Regions from separate parts of the Lysinibacillus sp. FSL M8-0337 genome, predicted to be linked through region 2. Evidence: a T-box and tRNA genes for the amino acid it is inferred to sense, from the RefSeq annotation. Region 2 holds a T-box; the other regions hold tRNA genes.
The links. A T-box is a leader RNA that pairs with one kind of tRNA and senses whether it is charged. The one in region 2 lies ahead of trpS (tryptophan--tRNA ligase), so its partner is inferred to be a tRNA-Trp.
Positions count from the first base shown of each region.

Region 1: it has a tRNA-Trp gene. The T-box ahead of trpS (tryptophan--tRNA ligase) is inferred to sense a tRNA for this amino acid. The anticodon was not compared.
Region 3: it has a tRNA-Trp gene. The T-box ahead of trpS (tryptophan--tRNA ligase) is inferred to sense a tRNA for this amino acid. The anticodon was not compared.

Region 1 is NZ_CP151996.1:3,854,759-3,862,051, reverse strand. Features, by position in the region: rRNA gene MKY08_RS18885 (23S ribosomal RNA) at 1-1,653, shown strand, start outside; rRNA gene rrf (5S ribosomal RNA) at 1,770-1,885, shown strand; tRNA gene MKY08_RS18875 (tRNA-Asn) at 1,904-1,980, shown strand; tRNA gene MKY08_RS18870 (tRNA-Ser) at 1,986-2,077, shown strand; tRNA gene MKY08_RS18865 (tRNA-Glu) at 2,103-2,177, shown strand; tRNA gene MKY08_RS18860 (tRNA-Val) at 2,198-2,273, shown strand; tRNA gene MKY08_RS18855 (tRNA-Met) at 2,299-2,373, shown strand; tRNA gene MKY08_RS18850 (tRNA-Asp) at 2,379-2,454, shown strand; tRNA gene MKY08_RS18845 (tRNA-Phe) at 2,474-2,546, shown strand; tRNA gene MKY08_RS18840 (tRNA-Thr) at 2,559-2,634, shown strand; tRNA gene MKY08_RS18835 (tRNA-Tyr) at 2,644-2,727, shown strand; tRNA gene MKY08_RS18830 (tRNA-Trp) at 2,738-2,811, shown strand; tRNA gene MKY08_RS18825 (tRNA-His) at 2,824-2,899, shown strand; tRNA gene MKY08_RS18820 (tRNA-His) at 2,936-3,011, shown strand; tRNA gene MKY08_RS18815 (tRNA-Gln) at 3,016-3,090, shown strand; tRNA gene MKY08_RS18810 (tRNA-Gly) at 3,096-3,170, shown strand; tRNA gene MKY08_RS18805 (tRNA-Cys) at 3,178-3,251, shown strand; tRNA gene MKY08_RS18800 (tRNA-Leu) at 3,303-3,383, shown strand; gene MKY08_RS18795 (S8 family peptidase) at 3,894-5,189, opposite strand; gene MKY08_RS18790 (helix-turn-helix domain-containing protein) at 5,326-6,546, shown strand.
Region 2 is NZ_CP151996.1:710,059-717,351, forward strand. Features, by position in the region: gene MKY08_RS03160 (YjzD family protein) at 55-249, opposite strand; gene MKY08_RS03165 (beta-ketoacyl-ACP synthase III) at 634-1,572, shown strand; gene fabF (beta-ketoacyl-ACP synthase II) at 1,603-2,844, shown strand; gene MKY08_RS03175 (hypothetical protein) at 2,942-3,172, shown strand; gene MKY08_RS03180 (hypothetical protein) at 3,156-3,464, opposite strand; gene trpS (tryptophan--tRNA ligase) at 3,480-4,469, opposite strand; T-box leader at 4,535-4,766, opposite strand; gene spxA (transcriptional regulator SpxA) at 5,318-5,713, shown strand; gene mecA (adaptor protein MecA) at 6,143-6,811, shown strand; gene MKY08_RS03200 (competence protein CoiA family protein) at 7,000-7,293, shown strand, end outside.
Region 3 is NZ_CP151996.1:222,667-229,959, forward strand. Features, by position in the region: rRNA gene MKY08_RS00995 (23S ribosomal RNA) at 1-2,860, shown strand, start outside; rRNA gene rrf (5S ribosomal RNA) at 2,928-3,043, shown strand; tRNA gene MKY08_RS01005 (tRNA-Val) at 3,057-3,132, shown strand; tRNA gene MKY08_RS01010 (tRNA-Met) at 3,159-3,233, shown strand; tRNA gene MKY08_RS01015 (tRNA-Asp) at 3,245-3,317, shown strand; tRNA gene MKY08_RS01020 (tRNA-Thr) at 3,327-3,402, shown strand; tRNA gene MKY08_RS01025 (tRNA-Tyr) at 3,409-3,492, shown strand; tRNA gene MKY08_RS01030 (tRNA-Trp) at 3,507-3,580, shown strand; tRNA gene MKY08_RS01035 (tRNA-His) at 3,617-3,692, shown strand; tRNA gene MKY08_RS01040 (tRNA-Gln) at 3,704-3,778, shown strand; tRNA gene MKY08_RS01045 (tRNA-Lys) at 3,794-3,866, shown strand; tRNA gene MKY08_RS01050 (tRNA-Leu) at 3,875-3,956, shown strand; tRNA gene MKY08_RS01055 (tRNA-Gly) at 4,008-4,082, shown strand; tRNA gene MKY08_RS01060 (tRNA-Leu) at 4,088-4,176, shown strand; tRNA gene MKY08_RS01065 (tRNA-Arg) at 4,190-4,266, shown strand; tRNA gene MKY08_RS01070 (tRNA-Pro) at 4,276-4,352, shown strand; tRNA gene MKY08_RS01075 (tRNA-Ala) at 4,367-4,442, shown strand; tRNA gene MKY08_RS01080 (tRNA-Ser) at 4,458-4,550, shown strand; tRNA gene MKY08_RS01085 (tRNA-Phe) at 4,557-4,629, shown strand; tRNA gene MKY08_RS01090 (tRNA-Gly) at 4,638-4,711, shown strand; tRNA gene MKY08_RS01095 (tRNA-Ile) at 4,716-4,789, shown strand; tRNA gene MKY08_RS01100 (tRNA-Asn) at 4,802-4,878, shown strand; tRNA gene MKY08_RS01105 (tRNA-Glu) at 4,880-4,951, shown strand; gene MKY08_RS01110 (nitric oxide synthase oxygenase) at 5,174-6,220, shown strand; gene MKY08_RS01115 (MFS transporter) at 6,263-7,293, opposite strand, start outside.

The sequences.
Region 1 (7,293 bases), 1.4 Mb from region 2:
GGTGGAGCGCTTAGAAGTGAGAATGCCGGTATGAGTAGCGAAAGACGGGTGAGAATCCCGTCCACCGTATGACTAAGGTTTCCTGAGGAAGGCTCGTCCGCTCAGGGTTAGTCGGGACCTAAGCCGAGGCCGATAGGCGTAGGCGATGGACAACAGGTTGATATTCCTGTACCACCTCCTCACCGTTTGAGAAATGGGGGGACGCAGTAGGATAGGGTAAGCGCGCCGTTGGTTGTGCGCGTCCAAGCAGTAAGGCGTGTGTGTAGGCAAATCCGCACACTGTAACGTTGAGCTGTGATGGCGAGTCCGTATGGACGAAGTTCCTGATTTCACACTGCCAAGAAAAGCCTCTATCGAGGTGAGAGGTGCCCGTACCGCAAACCGACACAGGTAGTCGAGGAGAGAATCCTAAGGTGTGCGAGAGAACTCTCGTTAAGGAACTCGGCAAAATGACCCCGTAACTTCGGGAGAAGGGGTGCTCTTGAGCGTGCAAGCGCATGAGAGCCGCAGTGAATAGGCCCAGGCGACTGTTTAGCAAAAACACAGGTCTCTGCAAAACCGTAAGGTGACGTATAGGGGCTGACGCCTGCCCGGTGCTGGAAGGTTAAGAGGAGTGGTTAGCGCAAGCGAAGCTGCGAATTGAAGCCCCAGTAAACGGCGGCCGTAACTATAACGGTCCTAAGGTAGCGAAATTCCTTGTCGGGTAAGTTCCGACCCGCACGAAAGGCGTAACGATCTGGGCACTGTCTCAACGAGAGACTCGGTGAAATTATAGTACCTGTGAAGATGCAGGTTACCCGCGACAGGACGGAAAGACCCCGTGGAGCTTTACTGTAGCCTGATATTGAATTTTGGTACAACTTGTACAGGATAGGTAGGAGCCAGAGATCTCGGAGCGCCAGCTTCGAAGGAGGCGTCGGTGGGATACTACCCTGGTTGTATTGAAATTCTAACCCATGCCCCTTAGCGGGGCAGGAGACAGTGTCAGGCGGACAGTTTGACTGGGGCGGTCGCCTCCTAAAAGGTAACGGAGGCGCCCAAAGGTTCCCTCAGAATGGTTGGAAATCATTCGTAGAGTGTAAAGGCACAAGGGAGCTTGACTGCGAGACCTACAAGTCGAGCAGGGTCGAAAGACGGGCTTAGTGATCCGGTGGTTCCGCATGGAAGGGCCATCGCTCAACGGATAAAAGCTACCCCGGGGATAACAGGCTTATCTCCCCCAAGAGTCCACATCGACGGGGAGGTTTGGCACCTCGATGTCGGCTCATCGCATCCTGGGGCTGTAGTCGGTCCCAAGGGTTGGGCTGTTCGCCCATTAAAGCGGTACGCGAGCTGGGTTCAGAACGTCGTGAGACAGTTCGGTCCCTATCCGTCGTGGGCGTAGGAAATTTGAGAGGAGCTGTCCTTAGTACGAGAGGACCGGGATGGACACACCGCTGGTGTACCAGTTGTCTTGCCAAAGGCATCGCTGGGTAGCTATGTGTGGACGGGATAAGTGCTGAAAGCATCTAAGCATGAAGCCCCCCTCAAGATGAGATTTCCCATTACGCAAGTAAGTAAGATCCCTCAAAGACGATGAGGTAGATAGGTTCGAGGTGGAAGTGTGGTGACACATGGAGCTGACGAATACTAATCGATCGAGGACTTAACCAAAAAGTTTGAAACATTTCAATGCACCGTTTATCCAGTTTTGAAAGAATAAAAAAGTATTTCTTAAATACTTGTAATTATAATGATATATGTTATAATAGGTAATGTCTTTCAAATAGTCTAGTGATGATGGCAAAGAGGTCACACCCGTTCCCATACCGAACACGGAAGTTAAGCTCTTTAGCGCCGATGGTAGTTGGGGGCTTCCCCCTGTGAGAGTAGGACGTCGCTAGGCTATACATACTAAAATTATTCCGAAGTAGCTCAGTTGGTAGTAGCACCTGACTGTTAATCAGGTTGTCGCAGGTTCGAGTCCTGCCTTCGGAGCCATTCTTGGAGAGTTGTCCGAGTGGCCGAAGGAGCACGATTGGAAATCGTGTAGGCGGTTAACACTGTCTCAAGGGTTCAAATCCCTTACTCTCCGCCAGCACTTTAGGATTCCAATCATTAAAGGCCCCTTGGTCAAGCGGTTAAGACACCGCCCTTTCACGGCGGTAACACGGGTTCGAATCCCGTAGGGGTCACCATTTATAACGAATACCCAGATGGAGGATTAGCTCAGCTGGGAGAGCATCTGCCTTACAAGCAGAGGGTCGGCGGTTCGAGCCCGTCATCCTCCACCATTTTTAAAAATCAAAATAGCATTATCGCGGGGTGGAGCAGTGGTAGCTCGTCGGGCTCATAACCCGAAGGTCACAGGTTCAAATCCTGTCTCCGCAACCAAAAATGGTCCCGTGGTGTAGCGGTTAACATGCCTGCCTGTCACGCAGGAGATCGCCGGTTCGATCCCGGTCGGGACCGCCATTTTTAAAATAATAAACATGGGTCAGTAGCTCAGTTGGTAGAGCATTAGATTGAAGCTCTAAGTGTCGGCGGTTCGATTCCGTCCTGACCCATCATGTTTTTTTGCCGGTTTAGCTCAGCAGGTAGAGCAACTGACTTGTAATCAGTAGGTCGTGGGTTCGATTCCTATAGCCGGCACCATGTTTTCCCGGAGGGGTAGCGAAGTGGCTAAACGCGGCGGACTGTAAATCCGCTCCTTAGGGTTCGGCGGTTCGAATCCGTCCCCCTCCACCAGTTTTTTTATAGGGGCATAGTTCAACGGTAGAATAGAGGTCTCCAAAACCTTTGGTGTGGGTTCGATTCCTACTGCCCCTGCCAATTAATTTTATGGCGATTGTGGCGAAGTGGTTAACGCACCGGATTGTGGTTCCGGCATTCGTGGGTTCGATTCCCATCAGTCGCCCCATTTACTATAAAATTAAAATATAACTATAAAGCAATGGCGATTGTGGCGAAGTGGTTAACGCACCGGATTGTGGTTCCGGCATTCGTGGGTTCGATTCCCATCAGTCGCCCCATTGTTGGGGTATAGCCAAGCGGTAAGGCAACGGATTTTGATTCCGTCATGCCTAGGTTCGAATCCTAGTACCCCAGCCATTTATGCGGAAGTAGTTCAGTGGTAGAACACCACCTTGCCAAGGTGGGGGTCGCGAGTTCGAACCTCGTCTTCCGCTCCAATAATATGGCGGCATAGCCAAGTGGTAAGGCACAGGTCTGCAACACCTTTATCACCGGTTCAAATCCGGTTGCCGCCTCCATATTTTTTTCTTAATCGGATACTCCGATTTTTTTTATCTCTAAAGTATTATGCCGGTGTGGCGGAATTGGCAGACGCGCACGACTCAAAATCGTGTTCCTTTGGAGTGTCGGTTCGACCCCGACCACCGGTATCATCACGTACATATACGTTACGTTTAGTAAGATTAGAAAGCTCACAAACCTTGATAGAACAGGGTTTGTGAGCTTTTTACATTTCTTGGGTTACGATAGGAAACGATAAGAATCGAAATCTTTTTACACACATTTTACACACAGGCAGGTTCATTTTACACAAGTTTTTACACAAGCTGCAATCCGAGAAAATGTGATCGATAAAGGAGAGCAAACTAAAAAAGCTCATGTTTGAAAAATAAACATGGGCTTTTTAATTGGATTTAATAAAAGAGGATAATTGTATGTTTGATTCGGCAGCATAGCATGCCTCTGCCTTATGAATAGACCGAACAAAGGAATGTAAGCGCAAATGACGCAAAGAGACATGGGAGATACGTCGTCATAAGTATCACAAAGATTCATTGTGCATAGGGGTACTGGTGAATACGTTTAGAACCAAGAAAATAGTAATACAAACCAAAGCGATGGTTTGTATTACTAATGTTAGTATGCTTCACCTTTTAAAATTATTGAACGCGAGCAAATCCAAATCCTGAAGCGTAGTCATCACCTATAGCAGCTCCATAACCACCTTTAATATCTACTGATTGTGCTCTCGCTTGTAAGTTAGAACGTAGTTGCGTGTTAGACAATGACGGATTTTCAGCCCAAATTTTTGCTGCTAAACCAGAGACATGAGGAGTAGCCATTGATGTGCCGCTAATTGTATTATAACCGCCATTATACCATGTAGAATAAACGGATGAGCCAGGAGCTGAGATTTCAATATCACCTTCCTGGATTACATAATCTCCAGCTGTAGATATATAACCACGTGAAGAGTAATCAGCTACACGATAAGTCCCATTTTGTTGTACATTTTCTAAAGCTGCAACGGCGATTGCATTTGGTAATGCCCCCGGATAACCAATTGTTCCTTGCGCATAGCCTGAATTACCAGCTGCAGCTACTATTAGAACTCCTTTACTGTATGCGTAATTGACAGCACTTGAAATGAGGCTATTATTCGCTGAAGAACCTAGAGACATACTAATAATAGTTTTGGTACCAGTAGCTGTTGCTTGATCTGCTGCATGTCGAATAGCAGCAGCAATATCATCTGAGTATCCAGAGCCGCTATCTAATAACACTTTGTAAGCCCAAAGATCAGCATTTGGAGCTACACCGTAAACGCCTGCTTGATCGCTTCCACCATCAGCTAAGGCCGTACCAGCAACATGTGTACCATGTCCGTTTCTGTCTGTACAGCTGTTGTTAATGGGTGTTGTCGCACCTGTAAAGTCTTTACATTGCTCTACGTTATTGACAAGGTCAGGATGAGAAGTATTTACACCCGTATCGAGTACAGCAATATTAATGTCACTTCCTCCAGTTGTCGATGTTAAAGTATCATTGTTATAAATTGCTTTAATTCCCCAAGGTATTTGTTGAGAAGCTCTTAAAGAAGTTACCAAATCCAGGGTTTCATTTTCTACCATACTATCGTCTTCCAAACCTATCGTATCTAATGTAACGATAGGAACTTTTGTAACTGTGTAATTTTTATTCTTCTGTAATGCTTCGAATTGTTTTTCATTCATATCAGTTGAAAATCCGTTCTCTGTTAATTCCCAACGAACAGAATATTGATTTTTTAATGTTGATTTTTCTGATTTTTTGTTTGTCTCAACATAAACACGGAATTTCTCCTGACCACCGTCGTTTCCTGAGCTATCTTCGCTATCCATCGCTGTTGCGTACACCGGATTTATTACTGATCCTGCAATCAAAAGACTTAGCAACGTACTTTTCACTTTTTTCATTCATTCCAACCCCTTTTCAAATTTAAGTTATAGTACTACAATTTGAATCTACCATAATTTAGGTTTTTTGATTATTGGGAAAATTATGATTATAATAAATGTAAAATATAGTCATTCGATACGGGAGGTTATGAAAATGAAGATAGGTTCATTAATTAAGTACTATCGTACAAAGCTAGGAATGACACAGAATTCAGTGGCGATGGGGATTTGCTCGATTCCTCATTTAAGTAAAATTGAGAATAATAATAAAGAAGCAAATAGCGAGACAATACGTCTACTGCTAGAACGATTAAATATTAGTATTCACGATGTAGAGAATAACGAACAAAATATTATTTGCCTATTAAATGATTTACAAAAACATATAAATTACCTAGAGAATGAGAAAGTAAAAGAGACAATGAGCAAATTAAAAGAATATGAAGAAATAATAGGTTTTACAGAATCTATTTATTTATATGAACTTTATAAGTTACGTTATTATGTGTTTGTTAAAGAGCACAAATTAGCAGACAATCAATTAAGATGGCTAAATGCCCACCGACAAAATTTTTCCCAACATGAAAGGTATTTACATTCATATTATTATGCATTAGTTTTAATTACAAAAGGTAAATATGAGGAAGCAGCTAAAGAACTAACTCAAATACTTCAAATACATCCAGAACTAGGGTCACTAGAAGGAGAGTTTTACTATCATTTCGCTTTAATAAAAGGGCGGTTAGAAGAACCAAGCCAAGCAATTATTTATGGGAAAAAAGCTCTTCAATTCTATAAGGACCAATTTAATTTTAAGAGAATTGTTTTTACATTAATGTCTCTGGCACTCAATTACTCTCGAGGAAAAGTGTTTCACGAAGCAATCGAAATCTATGAACATTTAGTGAGAAATGCGGAGCTATTACAGCAACAGCAGCTATTACCTGCTATATATCACAATTTGGGGGATTTGTACCAAATGAGATGGGAATATGAAAATGCATTAATTTACTTTGAAAAAAGCGCTTCTTTAATGTCAAAGAACTGTGATCATTATCTGCTTTGCTTATATAATTTAGGTGTTACACAATTTCGCTTAGAACAAACGGAAAAAAGTATAAAAACCTTTACTATTCTAAAGGAAGAAGCAAAAAATAAGAAAAAATTAAGTTTTAATTTATTTGCTACTTTTTATTTATATTTGCTAGGAGAAGAAAAAAAGAAAGCAATGGATTTTTTAGAAGGGAGGTTAATTCCATTTACAGCAGATAATGAAGAATTAAAAGAAATGCACCAACAATTTTCTAATTTATTGGGAGAGTATTATCGACAAGAAAAGCAGTTTGAGAAAGCTATGCAATTTATTGAAATCTAAAGGAGAGTGTGAATATGAAGAAAAATGTTGGATTATCAATCTTAATACTGAGTGCTGCAGTAATAATTATATCTGTTCCAATTCATCCACCGGTTTTATAAAAGGCAAGAGTGGTAGAAGGTAGTAGCTCTATCTTATGATTGAGGAACAGTGTTTTTTAAACTCGAAATGTGAGGCACTTCGCAACTGAAAAATTGCCATTTTATTGGATAAGATAAACGTAGCAGCATGTACTTTGTAGGCTTTATATTGAGCCTCAGTGGGTATAATTCTCGTATTAAAGACGTAGCAACCGGGATTAAACGCCAATTGCCTTAGGGCCAAAAAATTGCATATGTATTAAGGGTTCTCATTAATTTGAGAACTCTTTTTTGTTTTATAAGGAATCGTCTTATTACAAGAGGTAGTTAAACATCAAGGGGATTATAAGAATTAAACGCAACTCACATTTAAATGGTATAAAAAATTACAAGAAATTACTAAGTGCATAAAGCTAGCTAGAACATAGCTAGTTAGCGGATATTGCAAATCCATATTTTATCATTTTACTCCAAAACAAGAATTTAGTTTTTATGGTACAATATATTTTAAATGTTTATTTAGGTATATTATGTATAAAAAGAGATATTTCTACTAACTGCTTGTGGAAGTAGTGAGAGTAGTTCTGCTAAGGCAAATGGGGAATGGCGTTGATGAAGTAAATAATCTCTCTTACTAATAAGGGAAGCTAGAGTGATAATTTGCTAG
Region 2 (7,293 bases):
AAATAGAAAAAAACCTGTCTCGCACTAGGCGAGACAGGTTTTTTATAAATTTGATTAATGATGGTCTGCAGCTTCTGGAGTTGGCTCGTTTGGAATGATTGCGCCAATAACGAAAATTAGTACAGAGAATACAACTGAAAGAATCGCACCAGTTTGGAAATCAAATGGTACTCCGATTACAGCACTTACTACGTAGTTTAACATGGAAACTAGTAAGAATGACCATATGAACGTTACGATATATTGCATTAATTTCACCTCAACCGAACTATTTTATTACATATACATTATCATATCATAACATAAGTCGAAAAAAAAAGAACCTTTTATCAAAAAGTGATGTATTGCGTCTTGTGATTTATGGCAATTTTGTCACAACAAAGTAGTAGATTGGAGCAAATCAAAGTGTTTGTGGCGATTTGCATGGTTTTAGTGGCGCAACGCAAAGTGTTCGTGGCGAATTTCACGTTTTTAGTGACACCAACGAAAACGTGAATTGAACCATCGAAAGCTATTTGAAGTACATCCATTTGCTATACTAATTTTAAATCACCTTGCACCATTCCTTAATTATGAGTTATAATTATGACCAGTTACTAATAATTGATAGTAAGAAAGCAGAGGGGTTGCTATATGAACGCAGGTATTATAGGTTTAGGCAGATACGTTCCTGAAAAGGTCGTGACGAATTTTGACTTAGAAAAAATTATGGATACGTCGGATGAATGGATTCGAACTCGTACCGGAATTGAAGAACGTCATTTTGCTGCAGATAATCAAGAAACTTCAGATTTAGCAGTAGCTGCTGCTAAAGATGCTATAGCCAAAGCAGGTATTACGCCTGAAGAAATAGGATTAATACTTGTAGCAACTGTAACGCAAGATCAAACATTTCCTAGTGTAGCATGTATGGTTCAAGAGCAAATTGGTGCGGTAAATGCAGCAGCAATGGACCAAGCAGCGGCTTGTGCAGGATTTATATATAGCCTAGTGACAGCAAAACAATTTGTAGAATCAAATGCTTATAAATATGTCTTAGTAGTAGGTGTTGAAAAGCTTTCAAAAGTCATTAATTGGGAAGATCGTAATACGGCCGTTTTATTTGGTGATGGTGCTAGTGCTGCCATTGTTGGCCCAGTATCAGAAGGTAGAGGGATTTTATCATTTGAGCTTGGGGCAGACGGCACAGGCGGCAAACATCTATATTTAACGAAACAGGATACAATTGCGATGAACGGTCGCGAAGTATTTAAGTTTGCCGTACGCCAAATGGGTGAATCAGCAGTAAATGTATTAGATAAAGCAGGTTTAACAAAAGAAGAAGTTGATTTTTTAATTCCGCATCAAGCGAATATTCGAATTATGGAATCGGCACGTGAACGTTTAGCATTACCAGCGGAAAAAATGTCAAAAACGATTCACAAATATGGCAATACATCGGCTGCTTCTATTGGTATTTCTTTAGTAGAAGAGCTTGAAGCAGGTAAGATAAAAGATGATGATCTATTAGTACTTGTCGGTTTTGGCGGTGGCTTAACATGGGGTGCCGTTGCATTAAGATGGGGAAAATAAAAACGATAATTGCTTGAGAGGAGTAAGACAATGAGTAAACGACGAGTAGTAATTACAGGAATTGGCGCAGTAACACCACTAGGTAATAGCATCGAAGAAACATGGGCAAACATTAAAGCTGGTAAATCAGGCGTTGGTGAATTAACACGCTTAAATAAAGACCTATTCGCTGCAAAAATCGCGGCTGAAGTAAAAGACTTTGATATTGAAAAGTATATTGAACGTAAAGAAGCTCGTAAAATGGATCGTTTCACGCACTATGCACTAGCTGCGTCAATTATGGCGATGGAAGATGCACAGCTTACAATCGATGAAGAGTTAGCGCCGCGTGCAGGTGTATGGATTGGCTCTGGTATCGGTGGTATGGAAACATATGAACAGCAATTTCTCACATTCCAAGAGCGTGGCGCACGTCGTGTTAGTCCATTCTTTATACCAATGATGATTCCAGATATGGCTTCAGGTCAAGTGTCTATCCACTTTGGTGCGAAAGGAATCAACTCTTGTTCAGTAACAGCTTGTGCATCAGGTACGAACTCAATCGGTGATGCATTTAAAGTAATTGAGCGTGGAGATGCAGATGTGATGATTTCTGGTGGAGCTGAATCACCAATCGTGACGATGGCAGTTGCAGGCTTCTGTGCAAATACAGCGTTATCTTTAAATACGGATCCTCAAACAGCTTCTCGACCATTTGATAAAAACCGTGATGGCTTTATTATTGGTGAAGGTGCCGGAATTGTTATTTTAGAAGAATATGAACATGCAAAAGCACGTGGCGCAAAAATTTATGCAGAAGTTCTTGGCTATGGTTCAACTGGCGATGCGCATCATATTACTGCACCAGCCCCAGAAGGTGAAGGTGCTGCACGTGCCATGACGCAAGCATTACAAGATGGTGGCGTAGACCCTTCACAAGTAGGCTACATTAATGCACACGGAACAAGTACACCATACAACGATTTATTTGAAACACAAGCTGTAAAAAAGGCATTTGGTGAACATGCTTATAAATTAGCAATGAGTTCTACTAAATCGATGACAGGTCACTTATTAGGTGCTGCTGGTGGTGTTGAAGCTATTTTTACAGCACTAGCATTGAAAGAGGGCATTTTACCTCCAACAATTAACTTAACAGAGCCAGACCCTGAGTGCGATTTAGATTATGTACCAAATGAAGCGCGTAAGGCGAACATTGAATATGCAATGAGTAATTCTCTTGGTTTTGGTGGTCATAACGCAAGTCTATTATTCAAAAAAATAGAGGAATAATGAAAAAACGTCAGCCTAATTTACAAGGCTGACGTCTTTTTTTAAAAGTTAGCGAATAGAAAAGAAAGTAAGAAGAAATAGAAAGGATGCCGTTTATTTGTTTCGTCTTTTTATATTTTTAATGAGCTATGGCTTAATGATACTTTCTATCGGCAATTTAATTTTATATTTGAACTATCGGACACTTGGTTATTCTTGGTCAGTAGTCTTAAAATTCATCATGCATACAACGGAATTTTATATCGCCATTGGAGCTTGCATTGTACTTTGTAGTGTTGTGCTCGATTTTGGTTTCGATAAAACAGCGAATCTTAAAGATAAGGCTTGAACGTCACAGGAATGGCGAAGGCTTCTGCTACTTTTTTGGCCAAGTCTTCACCTTGTACATCATGGCTTTTCGCTAAAGTATCCATACCATCAATAAATGAATCTGTTTCAAGGTCAATCCATTCGCCGAAGTTACACATCCATGTTGTCAGCTCCGATAATAGTGACTCATCTAAAGGAAGTTGCTCTAATTCTAAATTGGCTTGACAATGGCCACACCATAATGGATCTGCACCAAAATCACCTTCTAATAGAAGGATTTTGATTGGTTGATGACAATGTTCACAGAGCATATGTTAATTCCTCTCTTAGCGGTTTGTGCGGCCTAAGCCCATTGCTTGTTCCATGCGCTTTAAAGTTGCGCTTGCAATAGCGTTTGCTTTTTCTGCACCTTCATCCAAAATAATGTCCAGTTCAGATGACTCTACAAGGTTATAAAATCTTTCTTGAATTGGTGTTAGGTGGTCGATTACTGCTGAAGCGACACCTTGTTTGAAGCCTCCATACCCGATGCCTTCATACTTTTTCACCAAATCTTCAATTGCTACACCTGAAATAGCGGATTCAATCGTTAGTAAGTTTGAAACACCTGGTTTATTTTCAACATCAAATGCCACAATACCATCAGAGTCAGTGACAGCAGATTTGATTTTTTTCTCGATATCTTTCGCTGTATCTAAAAGTTTAATCGTAGCTTTTGTATTTGGATCAGATTTGCTCATTTTTTTTGTAGGTTCTTGTAATGATTTAATACGAGCTCCAGCTTTTGGTAACTGGATTTCAGGAATCGTTAACACTTCACCATAACGTTTGTTAAAGCGCTCTGCAAGGTCACGTGTTAGCTCAATATGCTGTTTTTGATCATCCCCTACAGGAACAATATTCGTGTTATATAATAAAATATCAGCCGCCATTAATGGTGGATAAGTTAAAAGAGCTGCTGAAACAGTCTCTTTACCATGTGATTTATCTTTAAACTGTGTCATACGTTCTAGTTCACCAATAGAAGCGACACATTGTAGCATCCATCCTGCTTGTGCATGAGCCGGTACTTCAGATTGAATGAATAGCGTTGACTTTTGAGGGTCAATTCCAGTCGCAATATAAGTAGCAGCTAAATTACGGATGTTTTGACGTAACTCTTTTGGATCTTGCGCAACAGTAATGGCATGTTGGTCAACGATACAGTAAATAGCATTCCCTTCATGCTGTAGTGCTGGGAATTGCTTGAATGCACCAAGATAATTGCCTAATGTTACAATACCTGTTGGCTGTACGCCTGAAAAAATAGTTGTCATAATAAGTTCCTCCTCGGGGTTCGAAAAAATAAAAAACATCATGCGTCCTCATTAGAATAAACTAATGAAGGGACGAATGATGTTCGAATCCGCGGTACCACCCTGCTTGCCTTAGAAGGCCACTTTGCTTCGTAACGTGAAGGGACGAGCTTTGCTAATGGGATCAAGTGAAGACTTGAACGTTCACAAAGCTAACTCGGAAGTCCATTCCAAATGCATACATGGTCTGTTTCCAGCAACCACAGACTCTCTATACATGTATATTGCAAATGTACTACTCTTCGTCAGCGTTTTTAACTACACTATTTAATGTGTAGAGAGTGTCTTTTTGAAGACAACAATCAAAATACTGTTGACCATCAAGACTGGCGCAAATGCGCTTCTCTTGTTGCACAAAATTATAGTATAAAGACTTAGTTAAATGCAAGCCTGTAAATTCAGTCTTATGACTGAATTTTTTTGTGTTGTAAAAAAAGGAAACCAATTTTATCTAAAATACGTCCTTAATTGTACACGTCTACATGACATTATTCTCGTTTGTGTTTTTTAATTGAGAACAACTAGTTTCGAGAAATTCATGTTTAAAATGACTTGTTACTGGGAATATTATTATTAGTTCATTGGACATGCAAAGAAAGTGAATACTTTATTGAATACATTAAGGTAGTATTAATAGACAGAATATTTTGTAACAAAGTCATATATCCTTTATTCTTTTTTTCCTTGGAACTATATTCAAATACAGCAGAGTGCTGTATAATGGAACTGTAGATTTACATTACATTAATTCTAATTTAAGAAATTGGTTTATAGATAACGAATACAAATAGAAAGGATGTGTCAGTATGATAGTTACTTTATTTACATCACCAAGTTGTACGTCTTGTCGTAAAGCAAAAGCATGGTTAGAGGAGCATGAAATTCCTTATACAGAACGTAATATTTTTTCTGAACCGTTAAGCATTAGTGAAATTAAAGAGATTTTACGAATGACGGAGGATGGAACAGACGAAATTATTTCTACCCGTTCTAAGATATTCCAAAAATTGAATGTAGATGTTGAAAGCTTACCTTTACAACGCTTATATGAATTAATTCAAGAATATCCTGGATTATTACGCCGACCAATAATTTTAGATGAGAAAAGACTTCAAGTAGGCTATAACGAAGATGAAATTCGACGATTTTTACCGCGTAAGGTTAGAGCTTATCAATTACAAGAAGCACAGCGTATGGTGAACTAAAACCCACTTAGACTGCATAGAATGATGTAGTAGGTGTTACAAATGCAAATGCATGTTGTGACATCTATTTTTTATGCTTTACTTATGTAAAAACCTGCATTCAAAACTAATATTTAATAGGTAAAAGTCATATATTTCCGTAAAAGTATGTTAAACTTGATTTAATACAAATAGTTTACTACAATTTCAATTATTCAAATATCTTCTTTGAAACGGTGTATATCCTTTTCATTTTATGAAAGAACAGCATACAATAGAATTAGAGACAACTGTGACCAAAAAATACGATTGCGGTTGCTCGATGATTTTCTGTAGTGTGGTCAAAGGTTGAAAAACAAAGGAGTATGAAGGTTAAAAACAATGAATCAAAGCATACTAATGAAATAATACTGTTTTTCGACAAATGACAGTGAAGGGAGATGAGGTCTAGTGGACATCGAACGTGTAAATGAAAATACACTCAAGCTCTTTATTACGTACAATGATATAGAGGATCGCGGCTATAGTCGTGAAGAAATTTGGTACAACCGAGCAAAGGGTGAACAACTTTTTTGGGATATGATTGATGAAGTGAACACTGAAGATTATTTTGATGTAGAAGGTCCGATTTGGATTCATATCAATGCGTCAGAAGTAGGCTTAGAAATCATTGTCACACGTGCACATATTTTAAAAGACGGTGAAACATTAGATGGTCATTCAAATTTTGATGAACAAAAAAGTATGTTTGCCCCATTTGACGAAGTTGGAGAGGATCTTCTTAGTCAATTAACTCAATTTGGTGACATGGATGAATCAGAGTTATTTATGGATACAGACATTTATGTTTATAAATTTAAAGATATTGATGAGTTAATCCCCGTTGCAAAACGGATGACAGATGACTTAGTGGATTCCTCATTATTCAAATATGAAGGTAGTTACTATCTTGTAGTAGACTTTGCGAATGCAGACGATGATTTAAATCGTCATGATAAAAACGCGATTATTAAAGAGTTTTTAAGCCCTTCTAATTTCACAATTCATCGCCTTGAAGAATATGGCGAAAAAATTATGGAATACGATTGCTTTGAAACTGTACGAAAATATTTTAGTTAACATCTTCATGCTTCTGACTCTCAGGAGCTTTCAGACTGTAGATATACTCAAAATTGAGTAGACTACAGTCTTTTTTTACGTTTTGAGATAAATGAGGGAAAGAAAAATCAATTTTCAAAGAAAAGCACATCATTAGTTGGCGTATAGAAAAACCTTTACTACAATGAGGCAAAAAGGAGAAGGATAACATGCTTATTGCCTATACAGACAAACAGCAGTTAATTATTTCCTATCAACATTCGAGACAAGCTTTACGACAATTTCGTCAGCAATTACAATTTTTTTGTCCACAATGTCAACAGCCTGTACAATTAAAAATTGGTAAGCAGATTATTCCGCACTTTGCACATATTACTAATGATTGTCATCATCAATTTGCGGAAGGGGAATCCAAGCTCCATTTACAAGGGAAAATTCAATTATTTGAATGGTTGCAGTCACTTGGGCATACAGTAGAGCTGGAGCCATTTTTAAGAAAGCTA
Region 3 (7,293 bases), 490 kb from region 2:
CGATATGCTTCGGGGAGCTGTAAGTGAGCTTTGATCCGGAGATTTCCGAATGGGGGAACCCACTACGTTTAATCGCGTAGTATCTTGACGTGAATACATAGCGTCTTGAAGGCAGACCCAGGGAACTGAAACATCTAAGTACCTGGAGGAAGAGAAAGAAAAATCGATTCCCTGAGTAGCGGCGAGCGAAACGGGAAGAGCCCAAACCAAGAGGCTTGCCTCTTGGGGTTGTAGGACACTCTATACGGAGTTACAAAGGAATGAGTTAGATGAAGCGACTTGGAAAGGTCCGCCAGAGCAGGTAAAAGCCCTGTAGTCGAAAGTTCATTCCCTCCAGAGTGGATCCTGAGTACGGCGGAACACGTGAAATTCCGTCGGAATCCGGGAGGACCATCTCCCAAGGCTAAATACTACCTAGTGACCGATAGTGAACCAGTACCGTGAGGGAAAGGTGAAAAGCACCCCGGGAGGGGAGTGAAAGAGATCCTGAAACCGTGTGCCTACAAGTAGTTAGAGCCCGTTAATGGGTGATAGCGTGCCTTTTGTAGAATGAACCGGCGAGTTACGATTACGTGCGAGGTTAAGCTTTAGAAGGCGGAGCCGCAGCGAAAGCGAGTCTGAATAGGGCGAATTAGTACGTGGTCGTAGACCCGAAACCAGGTGATCTACCCATGTCCAGGGTGAAGGTGAGGTAACACTTACTGGAGGCCCGAACCCACGCACGTTGAAAAGTGCGGGGATGAGGTGTGGGTAGCGGAGAAATTCCAATCGAACTTGGAGATAGCTGGTTCTCTCCGAAATAGCTTTAGGGCTAGCCTCGTGATGAGAATACTGGAGGTAGAGCACTGTTTGGACTAGGGGGCCATCCCGGTTTACCGAATTCAGACAAACTCCGAATGCCAGATATTTATACACGGGAGTCAGACTGCGAGTGATAAGATCCGTAGTCAAAAGGGAAACAGCCCAGACCACCAGCTAAGGTCCCAAAGTAATCGTTAAGTGGAAAAGGATGTGGCGTTGCACAGACAACCAGGATGTTGGCTTAGAAGCAGCCATCATTTAAAGAGTGCGTAATAGCTCACTGGTCGAGTGACGCTGCGCCGAAAATGTATCGGGGCTAAACGATTCACCGAAGCTGTGGATTGACATCTACGATGTCAGTGGTAGGAGAGCGTTCTAAGTGCGTTGAAGTCAGACCGGAAGGACTGGTGGAGCGCTTAGAAGTGAGAATGCCGGTATGAGTAGCGAAAGACGGGTGAGAATCCCGTCCACCGTATGACTAAGGTTTCCTGAGGAAGGCTCGTCCGCTCAGGGTTAGTCGGGACCTAAGCCGAGGCCGATAGGCGTAGGCGATGGACAACAGGTTGATATTCCTGTACCACCTCCTCACCGTTTGAGAAATGGGGGGACGCAGTAGGATAGGGTAAGCGCGCCGTTGGTTGTGCGCGTCCAAGCAGTAAGGCGTGTGTGTAGGCAAATCCGCACACTGTAACGTTGAGCTGTGATGGCGAGTCCGTATGGACGAAGTTCCTGATTTCACACTGCCAAGAAAAGCCTCTATCGAGGTGAGAGGTGCCCGTACCGCAAACCGACACAGGTAGTCGAGGAGAGAATCCTAAGGTGTGCGAGAGAACTCTCGTTAAGGAACTCGGCAAAATGACCCCGTAACTTCGGGAGAAGGGGTGCTCTTGAGCGTGCAAGCGCATGAGAGCCGCAGTGAATAGGCCCAGGCGACTGTTTAGCAAAAACACAGGTCTCTGCAAAACCGTAAGGTGACGTATAGGGGCTGACGCCTGCCCGGTGCTGGAAGGTTAAGAGGAGTGGTTAGCGCAAGCGAAGCTGCGAATTGAAGCCCCAGTAAACGGCGGCCGTAACTATAACGGTCCTAAGGTAGCGAAATTCCTTGTCGGGTAAGTTCCGACCCGCACGAAAGGCGTAACGATCTGGGCACTGTCTCAACGAGAGACTCGGTGAAATTATAGTACCTGTGAAGATGCAGGTTACCCGCGACAGGACGGAAAGACCCCGTGGAGCTTTACTGTAGCCTGATATTGAATTTTGGTACAACTTGTACAGGATAGGTAGGAGCCAGAGATCTCGGAGCGCCAGCTTCGAAGGAGGCGTCGGTGGGATACTACCCTGGTTGTATTGAAATTCTAACCCATGCCCCTTAGCGGGGCAGGAGACAGTGTCAGGCGGACAGTTTGACTGGGGCGGTCGCCTCCTAAAAGGTAACGGAGGCGCCCAAAGGTTCCCTCAGAATGGTTGGAAATCATTCGTAGAGTGTAAAGGCACAAGGGAGCTTGACTGCGAGACCTACAAGTCGAGCAGGGTCGAAAGACGGGCTTAGTGATCCGGTGGTTCCGCATGGAAGGGCCATCGCTCAACGGATAAAAGCTACCCCGGGGATAACAGGCTTATCTCCCCCAAGAGTCCACATCGACGGGGAGGTTTGGCACCTCGATGTCGGCTCATCGCATCCTGGGGCTGTAGTCGGTCCCAAGGGTTGGGCTGTTCGCCCATTAAAGCGGTACGCGAGCTGGGTTCAGAACGTCGTGAGACAGTTCGGTCCCTATCCGTCGTGGGCGTAGGAAATTTGAGAGGAGCTGTCCTTAGTACGAGAGGACCGGGATGGACACACCGCTGGTGTACCAGTTGTCTTGCCAAAGGCATCGCTGGGTAGCTATGTGTGGACGGGATAAGTGCTGAAAGCATCTAAGCATGAAGCCCCCCTCAAGATGAGATTTCCCATTACGCAAGTAAGTAAGATCCCTCAAAGACGATGAGGTAGATAGGTTCGAGGTGGAAGTGTGGTGACACATGGAGCTGACGAATACTAATCGATCGAGGACTTAACCAAAAAAGTTTGAAACATTCAATGAACGTTTATCCAGTTTTGAGAGAACGAGTTCTTTCAACTGAATAAGTGAAGTGATGATGGCAAAGAGGTCACACCCGTTCCCATATCGAACACGGAAGTTAAGCTCTTTAGCGCCGATGGTAGTTGGGGGCTTCCCCCTGTGAGAGTAGGACGTCGCTTCGCTTATTTTTTATGTGGAGGATTAGCTCAGCTGGGAGAGCATCTGCCTTACAAGCAGAGGGTCGGCGGTTCGAGCCCGTCATCCTCCACCATTTATTTATTATGAAATTACTATTATCGCGGGGTGGAGCAGTGGTAGCTCGTCGGGCTCATAACCCGAAGGTCACAGGTTCAAATCCTGTCTCCGCAACCAAATAAAATTAAGGTCCCGTGGTGTAGCGGTTAACATGCCTGCCTGTCACGCAGGAGATCGCCGGTTCGATCCCGGTCGGGACCGTCCTTATTTGCCGGTGTAGCTCAGTTGGTAGAGCAACTGACTTGTAATCAGTAGGTCGTGGGTTCGACTCCTATCGCCGGCACCATCCCTTGGAGGGGTAGCGAAGTGGCTAAACGCGGCGGACTGTAAATCCGCTCCTTAGGGTTCGGCGGTTCGAATCCGTCCCCCTCCACCAGCTCTTTATTCAATAGGGGCATAGTTCAACGGTAGAATAGAGGTCTCCAAAACCTTTGGTGTGGGTTCGATTCCTACTGCCCCTGCCAAATTTTTTAGGTTAGACTACTGTTATATTACATATGGCGGTTGTGGCGAAGTGGTTAACGCATCGGATTGTGGTTCCGACATTCGTGGGTTCGATTCCCATCAGTCGCCCCATAATAAAATATTGGGGTATAGCCAAGCGGTAAGGCAACGGATTTTGATTCCGTCATGCCTAGGTTCGAATCCTAGTACCCCAGCCATTTATTTCTTAATATGAGCCATTAGCTCAGTTGGTAGAGCATCTGACTTTTAATCAGAGGGTCGAAGGTTCGAGTCCTTCATGGCTCATCATATTTGCGGGTGTGGCGGAATTGGCAGACGCACTAGACTTAGGATCTAGCGCCGCAAGGCGTGGGGGTTCGACTCCCTTCACCCGCATCATCTATATTTCAAATTTATAATTGCCAGAATAAATAATCTTATGCACATGCGGAAGTAGTTCAGTGGTAGAACACCACCTTGCCAAGGTGGGGGTCGCGAGTTCGAACCTCGTCTTCCGCTCCAAATGTGCCGGGGTGGCGGAACTGGCAGACGCACAGGACTTAAAATCCTGCGGTAGGTGACTACCGTGCCGGTTCGATTCCGGCCCTCGGCACCATTTTTAATATTTAGCGCCCGTAGCTCAATTGGATAGAGCGTCTGACTACGGATCAGAAGGTTGTGGGTTCGACTCCTGCCGGGCGCGCCAATAAATGAACGGAATGTAGCTCAGCTTGGTAGAGCACTTGGTTTGGGACCAAGGGGTCGTAGGTTCGAATCCTGTCATTCCGACCATCTTTTTAAAAAATGGGGCCTTAGCTCAGCTGGGAGAGCGCCTGCCTTGCACGCAGGAGGTCAGCGGTTCGATCCCGCTAGGCTCCACCATAATTGTTTCATTCCGGAGGTATACCCAAGTCTGGCTGAAGGGATCGGTCTTGAAAACCGACAGGCGGGTAACACCGCGCGGGGGTTCGAATCCCTCTACCTCCTCCATTTTCCGGGTCAGTAGCTCAGTTGGTAGAGCATTAGATTGAAGCTCTAAGTGTCGGCGGTTCGATTCCGTCCTGACCCATCCTTTTTGCGGGTGTAGTTTAATGGTAAAACCTCAGCCTTCCAAGCTGATGTCGTGAGTTCGATTCTCATCACCCGCTCCAAGAGGGGCCTATAGCTCAGCTGGTTAGAGCGCACGCCTGATAAGCGTGAGGTCGATGGTTCGAGTCCATTTAGGCCCATTATAAAGATATTCCGAAGTAGCTCAGTTGGTAGTAGCACCTGACTGTTAATCAGGTTGTCGCAGGTTCGAGTCCTGCCTTCGGAGCCACGGCCCCTTGGTCAAGCGGTTAAGACACCGCCCTTTCACGGCGGTAACACGGGTTCGAATCCCGTAGGGGTCATCAAGCATGTAGCATATTGTTGCTACATGCTTTTTTGTGTTTTTAAGTATTTAATTATTATCACTAAGGCATTCAGTATTGCGTAAATCATCTAACTTTTAATTTTTCGTTTAAATTTGAACAAAGTATTTCATATATAAAAGATGTATGTTTTCTTACGGATTTTTTCGTGGTGAATTGTATGCTGTTCATCTAATATGGGGATAGATGGAGGAAAACGACATGAATTTACAAGAGATACAACGTTTTTTAGCACTTTATCAATTGGAACAAAATGAGTCGGAACAATGGCTTACAAATAGATTACAGCAAGTTGTCACAGAGGGCGCATATACTCCTACAACGGAAGAGCTTACTTTTGGCGCGAGAGTAGCATGGCGTAATAGTAATAAATGTATTGGGAGATTATTTTGGCAATCACTTCATGTTGAGGATGCACGTGAGGTTTTAGATGAGCATGCTATTTTTGAGAAATTACTTCACCATATTCAATATGCAACAAATGGTGGTAAGATTCGCCCGACTATAACGGTATTTGCCTCTGATAGAGTAAAAATATGGAATCATCAGCTTATACGTTATGCAGGTTATGAAACAGAAGCAGGGATTATTGGTGATCCCCATTCGGTGGCATTTACTAAAGTGTGTGAATCACTTGGTTGGCAGGGAGCAAGAACACCATTTGATGTGCTACCACTTGTGATCCAAGTAGATGGCCGTAAACCGCAATGGTTTCCAATCCCGAGTGGTGATGTATTAGAGGTTGCGATTCGTCACCCTGAACATCCTAAGGTAGGAGAACTAGGAATGAAGTGGTATGCGGTGCCAATTATATCGAGCATGCGCTTTCAAATGGCGGGTATTGACTTTCAGGCAGCCCCCTTTAATGGCTGGTATATGGGGACAGAAATTGGAGCACGGAATTTAGCTGATCATGACCGTTATGATATGTTACCGAAGATAGCAGAAATTTTTAATCTTGATACAACAAAGCAAGCATCTCTTTGGCGTGATCGTGCGCTAGTAGAATTAAATATTGCTGTTCTTCATTCCTTTAAAGAAGATGGCGTAAGTATTGTTGATCATCATACCGCAGCACAGCAATTTAAGCTATTTGAAGAAGCAGAGCACAAGGCAGGGCGCGATTTAACAGGCAACTGGACTTGGTTGATTCCACCATTATCGCCTGCAACGACACATATTTTCCATAAGCCGTATGTAAATGTCTATCATACACCTAATTATTTTTACCAAAAACCCCCATACTAATGATAAAGAGGCAGCTCATTGTAGAAAATGAACTGCCTCTTATTAATTGATATATTCATTTTTAGAAGCTCTAAATGAACAGAAGAAGAGTAGAGCTGTAACGGCAACAAATAGCCACCCAGCGATATTCCAGCCGCCAAATAAATCATGTAAATAGCCAAATAAAATTGGACCGACTGCGGCTAATAAATAACCTAAGGATTGTGCAAAGCCAGATAAATCTGCCGCCTCAAAAGCCGTACGTGTACGTAATGTAAAGAACATCATGGCAAGTGCAAATGAAGCCCCACCTGCTAAGCCAAGCAATATCATCCACAACACAGCAAAACTAGTCCATTCCATCACAACGCCTGTAAAACCAATGATATAAAATGCTGTAAACATTAAAACGAGTGGTCGCTGGGATGTCATTTTGCTAGCGATTATAGGCACAACTAATGCCATGGGCACTTGTGAGATTTGCATGATGGAAAACATCCAACCCGCACGATCCGCGGCTACGCCTTGTGCAATATAAATTTCAGGAATCCAAGCTGCGGTAGTATAAAATAATAACGATTGTAGTCCCATTGCCCCGGTAACTGCCCAAGTAACTGGTGATTTCCACAACGGTATACGCGCTTTTGTAGAGATTACAGTTGATTCGGGCTTATTAAATTTTAATTGGGGTAGCCAAATCACAATTGTTAATATGACTAGCGCTAAAGCAATAGCAAGTGCACCTTGCCAGCCCAGCACTGCATTGGCTATAGGGTAGCTAATACCAGCCCCGATCCCTGCTGTTAAATTCATAGACATTGTAAAAAACGCCATTAGTAAACCAACATGGTATGGAAATTTTAATTTTAGTAGACCTGGAATAAGGACGTTACCGAATGAAATGGCGACACCGATAATCATTGTACCAAATACGAGTAATCCCGTTGTTCCAAGTGAACGTAGGACAATGCCTCCAGCTAATAAAATGGTTGATAAAAATAGTGTTAATTCAAGACCGAGTTTTCTTGCAACGATGGGTGCAAAAGGGGATACAATTGCGAATGCAAGTAATGGGATTGTTGTAAGAAAGCCTG